2 regions of the Pseudomonas sp. BE134 genome follow, and region 2 is predicted to be linked to the other one. Evidence: predicted binding sites of a transcription regulator. Region 2 holds the regulator's gene; the other holds the start of a gene.

Region 1 (3,091 bases), on a different contig from region 2:
CTGCCCGGCCTGACGCTCGACCTCATTGACGGTCTTGCCGACTCGCTCGATCAGGTCATGGATTTTCTTCACGGTGCCGTTGAACACCTCACCCAACTCGCCAAGTTCATCGCGGCTTTGCGCACGGAAGGTCACCGTCATGTCGCCGGCAGCGACTGTGTCCATCATGGCGCCAAGCCGCTTGAGGGTGGTGCGGGTTGAAGCGTAGAAGCCGCCGTAAAGGTAGAAAATCAGCACAAACACCACCGACAGCGCCACGGCCTGCAAGATCATGTGAGTGCGGTTTTGCTCCAGTCGCTGCTGCAACTGGGTACCGAGGAATTTCAAGGTGGCTTCGTTGAGTTGGTAAGTTTGGTCCATCAGGCCAGTGACCTGATCGTAAAAACCCTGCCAGGGTGTATCGAGTGTGTCCGCCATCACCACTTTTTCTTCGAACAGCTCACTGGCTTTTTTCAGCGAAGCCTTGCTGCTATCCGCTTGAGCGGCCAGGGTTTCACGCGCCGCTTTGCTGGAGCCCAAGGCGTCCTGCAATTTCAGGCCGTATTCGCCCTGAAGCTTTTCGATCTGCGCCAACAGCTCATCAAATCGAGTGCTCGACGCCGAGTTGATAAAGCCTTGCCCCAGCGAAAAGGAACCCATCGCGCGGCCTTCGCCCAGCAGTTGGGTCACAGGTGGAGTGACGCTGGTGATCAGTTCGCTCAGTTGACGCATGTCGCTTTGATTGTCGCGACTGAGGCCGGCCTGAGTGGCGATGATCTGGCTGAAAATCTGCGCGCTGCCGAGCAGTTTGCCGATCATGCCGCTTTTACTTTGCAGGGAGGTTTCCGCTTGCTGGGCCTTGAAAGCGGCAATCATTTCATCGCGCTTGCCATCAAAAGCGGTGATCTGCTCTGGATCAGTGGTCATTGCCGTCAGCCCTTGCAGGCGCGCCAGGATACTTTGCTCCAGCGTGCCGATCTTCGACTCGACATTGCCGGCCTTGCCGGACTGGCCCAGCGTGACGTTGATCTGTACCAGATTATTCAGTGTCTCCAGGTCTCGCCGAAGGGTCAGGCCGCTGCCCAGCAGGTTGAGGCTCTGCAGTTCGACTTGTGTGCCCTGAAATTCACGATAGGAGTCGCGCACCAGATAGAAGTTGGTCACCAGCATGGGCACAAGGAACAGCACGCTGATCAGGCTGAACTTCATGCCGAAGCTCAGGCGGTTCATCAGCGCGACGGCGGGATAGAGCAAGCTCTTCACTGGAAGTCTCCCTTTGAGTTCTTATTTTTATTTGGCAGGCGCAGGCCAGCGGCAGATAGCCACTATCGAGCGCTATCCCTGTATATCTTAAATCGGCAGGATGTTTTGTAACTTAAGGTTAACGCGGGGAGATCAATCCCTGTAGCAGCCTGCTGCTACTGGGATTGAAGTGTTACGGGAGCACCGTCCACAGCGCAAAACCGGCGTACCAGAGCACTGCCGCGCGCAGTAGCAACTCCCAGATCCGGTCCAGGCTGTTGATGCCATCCGGTCCGACGACCGGGGCCGGAATTTCACCGGCTACCAGCCCGACTTTCTCGATCAGCTGAGCAGCGCTGATGTTCCAGTTCAGCAACTCATGCAACATCACCCGGCTGACCGCCACAAAATTGCCGATCAGCGCAAAACTCATCGCCAGCAACCGCACGGGCACCCAATCAAAGGCGTGGCGCAATTGTGCCGCGCGCTCGACCACGGCCGGGTTCTGCCCATGCTCCTCGGCCAGTGCCAGCAAGCGATAACTCAGGGCCGCAACCGGCCCCAGCAGGAAGTACCAGAAAATGACCGCAAAGAAACTTTGATAAGCCTCCCACAGCAGGTGTGCTTCGACCCGTTCCAGCAATTGCTCGCCACTTTCGGCGCAAATATCCAGGTCACGTTCGGCCACATGCTCAGCGGCTTGCAGGTCTTCCCGGCGCCAGGCATCGCGAAATGGCCCCAAGCCCGCCAACAGATCGCCTCGGCCCAGGCTGTAAATCACCACCAGCAAATGCACCGGTAACGCCAGCAGACCGTAGGCCAAGGGCTCCAGCACCACGAGCAGTAACCCCAACAGCGCGACCGGCAACAACACCATAATGATCAGGATTAACCATGACCGGTCGATCAGACGTGGCGTGACCTCAAGCTTGTTCAGCTCGCGCACCCAACCGCCATCTCGCTGGACCCGATGGCGCAGTGCCGAGAATTTCTCGATCCACACCGCCAACAGCAACACCAGAAAACTCATTGTCCTTCCTCTTTTGCCAGGGCCGCGCGATAGCGTGCCCAGTCGAACGCCGGTCCTGGATCGGTCTTGCGCCCCGGCGCGACGTCGCTGTGCCCGCAAATGCGCTGCGCAGTGATGCCGGTGTAGGCGTTTTGCAGCTGTCGGGTCAAAGCCGTCAGCGCAAGATACTGAGCATCGGTGAACGGCAGATCATCCGTGCCTTCAAGCTCGATGCCCACCGAAAAATCGTTACAGGTGTCCCGGCCCTCGAAACTCGAAACACCGGCGTGCCAGGCACGTTCAATGCAAGAGACAAACTGAGTGACAGCACCGTCGCGCTCAATCAGAAAGTGGGCGGACACCCGCAAGTCAGCAATGCCTTCAAAATAAGGATGCTCCGTGACATCCAGACGATTCTGGAAGAATTCCTGCACTTTGCCGGTGGCGAACTGCGCTGGCGGCAAGCTGATGTTGTGGATCACCAGCAGGGAAATTTCGCCCGAGGGGCGCGCATTGAAGTTGGGTGAGGGGCATAAACGCACGTCCTGACACCAACCACTCGCGGGGTCCAACTGCATACCGGTTCCTTCAACGACGACTGTGTTGGCGCCCAGTATGCCGCGATAGCCCCTCCAGATGCGATCATTGCCGCGAATGGAACGTCTATGAGACCTTGGGTTGACTCGTGCCATGGCCCTATAATCGGACCACTTTGTTTGTGGAGCCCGTTATGCCGAATCTACGTCTCGCCGACCTGACCGCCGAAATCGAAGCCAACGTACGCCGTGCGTTGCGAGAAGACATCGGCAGCGGCGACATCACCGCGCAGTTGATCCCGGCCGAACGCCTGGCAAAAGCCAC
Region 2 (3,091 bases):
GTCCTGCCGGTATGGGCAAGACCACCACCCTGGCCAAGCTCGCCGCCCGTTACGTACTCAAGTACGGTGCACAGAATATCGCGCTGGTGAGCATGGACAGCTTTCGCATTGGCGCCCAGGAGCAGCTCAGGACGCTCGGGCGGATTCTCAATGTGTCGGTGACCCATGTCGATCCGGGGCAGTCATTGGTACAGGCGCTGGAACCGCTGCTGCGCAAACGCGTGGTGTTGATTGATACCGCGGGCCTTCAGGCCAGCGATCCGGCACTGCGTATGCAACTCGAAAGCCTGGCCGGACGTGGCATCAAATCAAAAAATTATCTGGTGTTGGCAACCACTAGCCAGAAACAGGTTCTAACAGCCGCTTATCATAGCTACAAGCGTTGTGGGCTCGCTGGCTGCATCCTGACTAAACTGGATGAAACGGCAAGTCTGGGCGAGGTGTTAAGCCTGGCGATCAGTCATGAGTTGCCGGTGGCTTATCTGACCGACGGCCCGCGGATTCCGGATGATTTGCATCTGCCGCGACGTCATCAGTTGGTCAGCCGCGCCGTTAGCGTACAAATGCAGGAAGAACCCAGCGAAGAAGCCATGGCTGATATGTTCGCTGATATTTACCACAGCCCGACCAAGCAGGTCGGCTAAGGTAGTAATGAACAGTTTTTGTACCTACATCGATGGCCTGCCATGCATTGTTCCTTTAGCGAACGCGCAGCCAGTAATGTGGCCTCCGTCTATGCAAGACAAGGTAAAGAAATAACATGGGCAGCATGCATCCCGTACAGGTGATTGCGGTGACCGGCGGCAAAGGTGGCGTCGGCAAGACTAACGTGTCAGTGAATTTGTCACTGGCCCTGGCCGAGCTCGGCCGTCGCGTCATGCTGTTGGACGCTGACCTGGGCCTGGCGAATGTCGACGTCCTGCTGGGACTGACACCCAAACGTACCCTGGCCGACGTGATTGAAGGCCGCTGCGAGCTGCGCGACGTTCTGTTGCAGGGGCCGGGCGGTGTTCGAATCATTCCGGCGGCCTCCGGCACACAGAGCATGGTTCACCTGAGCCCGGCTCAACACGCCGGCCTGATCCAGGCCTTCAGCGACATCGGTGACAACCTCGACGTCCTGGTGATCGACACGGCTGCGGGTATTGGCGACTCGGTCGTCAGCTTTGTTCGTGCAGCGCAAGAAGTCTTGCTGGTGGTCTGCGACGAGCCGACCTCCATCACCGACGCTTACGCGCTGATCAAGTTGCTTAACCGCGATTACGGCATGAACCGCTTCCGCGTCCTGGCCAACATGGCCCAGAGCCCGCAAGAGGGTCGTAACCTGTTCGCCAAGTTGACCAAGGTCACTGATCGCTTCCTCGACGTCGCTCTGCAGTACGTCGGCGCGGTGCCTTACGACGAAAGCGTGCGCAAGGCCGTGCAGAAGCAACGCGCTGTTTACGAAGCCTTCCCGCGTTCCAAGTGCGCCCTGGCCTTCAAGGCCATCGCGCAGAAGGTCGATACCTGGCCATTGCCTGCCAACCCGCGCGGGCACCTGGAGTTTTTCGTCGAGCGGCTGGTGCAGCAGACCGCGGGTCCCGTTCTATGACAGCCAGTGGCTACAACCTCTACAAGAACTCGGCACGTGACGCGCAGTACGAGCTGATCGAGCGTTACGCGCCACTGGTCAAACGCATTGCTTACCACTTGCTGGCCCGTCTGCCAGCCAGTGTTCAGGTTGAAGACCTGATCCAGGCCGGGATGATCGGCCTGCTGGAAGTGTCGACCAAATACGACGCCAGCAAGGGCGCGAGTTTCGAGACGTACGCGGGCATACGAATCCGCGGCGCCATGCTTGATGAAGTGCGCAAGGGGGACTGGGCTCCGCGTTCGGTCCACCGAAATACCCGCATGGTCAGTGACGCAATTCGCTCTATTGAAGCTAAAACCGGTCGTGACGCTAAAGATCACGAGGTTGCGGCCGAACTCCAATTGAGTCTCGACGATTATTACGGGATTTTGAACGACACCCTCGGTAGCCGCTTATTCAGTTTCGACGATCTGTTGCAGGACGGCGAACACGAAGGGCTGCACGAGGATGGCGCGAGTGCTCATCTCGAGCCGTCACGCGATCTGGAAGATGAACGCTTCCAGGCGGCGCTGGCGGACGCGATTGCCAATTTGCCGGAGCGTGAGCGACTGGTGTTGGCGCTGTACTACGACGAAGAGTTGAATCTCAAGGAAATCGGTGAGGTCCTGGGGGTCAGCGAATCGCGGGTCAGCCAGTTACACAGCCAGTGCGCGGCCCGTTTGCGGGGGCGTTTGGGGGAGTGGCGAGCGCGCTGAAGGCAGTGTGGGGGACACTGCGAACGAGTCTGGTGCGGTTTTGAACGGCACTGGTCGCGATCTGTTGTGCTCCAGACAGTCATCGAATGCATTGCCGGTTTGAATGAAATGGCGTGTCCAGGTGCTGGGCGCGTTTAAGACTGCTTGGAGGTCGAATTGGACAAGAACATGAAAATCCTCATCGTTGATGACTTCTCAACGATGCGGCGGATCATAAAAAACCTGTTGCGTGACCTTGGGTTCACCAACACGGTCGAAGCCGACGATGGCACTACTGCCATTCCGGTTCTCAACAGCGGAAGCATCGACTTTCTGGTAACGGACTGGAACATGCCTGGCATGACCGGTATCGATTTGCTGCGCCACGTGCGCGCCGATGAAAAGCTCAAGCACTTGCCGGTGCTGATGGTGACTGCTGAAGCCAAGCGCGAGCAGATCATCGAAGCGGCCCAGGCCGGTGTAAACGGCTATGTCGTCAAACCCTTCACGGCCCAGGCGTTGAAAGAAAAAATCGAGAAGATTTTCGAACGCATCGGTTGATCCACTGCGCCACGGGGGAGCTATGGAGCATAAAGAATCTTCAATGGGCGATTTTGAATCGACCCTGAAAAAACACGCAGTGGAACTGGTCGAGAGCCTTGAAAAGGGCCGGTTCGGCGACGCTGTGCAATTGATCCATGAGCTCAATCAGACCCGTGACCGCGGCCTGTACCAGGAAGTGGGCAAGCTCACTCGCGAGCTGCACAGCGCGATCGTCAATTTC

The links. The regulator FliA, encoded in region 2, starts transcription of late flagellar genes. The targets are predictions, from matches to a motif close to CTAAAGTTTNNNNNNNNNNNGCCGNTAA.
Region 1: the regulator FliA is predicted to act here: its motif matches at 1,332-1,359, upstream of J2Y56_RS17165 (methyl-accepting chemotaxis protein).

Annotation. Positions count from the first base shown of each region.
Region 1 is NZ_JAVDUA010000019.1:93,486-96,576, reverse strand. Features, by position in the region: gene J2Y56_RS17165 (methyl-accepting chemotaxis protein) at 1-1,242, opposite strand, end outside; gene ampE (regulatory signaling modulator protein AmpE) at 1,415-2,251, opposite strand; gene ampD (1,6-anhydro-N-acetylmuramyl-L-alanine amidase AmpD) at 2,248-2,808, opposite strand; gene nadC (carboxylating nicotinate-nucleotide diphosphorylase) at 2,961-3,091, shown strand, end outside.
Region 2 is NZ_JAVDUA010000026.1:45,743-48,833, reverse strand. Features, by position in the region: gene flhF (flagellar biosynthesis protein FlhF) at 1-644, shown strand, start outside; gene fleN (flagellar synthesis regulator FleN) at 761-1,591, shown strand; gene fliA (RNA polymerase sigma factor FliA) at 1,588-2,328, shown strand; gene J2Y56_RS20730 (chemotaxis response regulator CheY) at 2,497-2,868, shown strand; gene J2Y56_RS20725 (protein phosphatase CheZ) at 2,891-3,091, shown strand, end outside.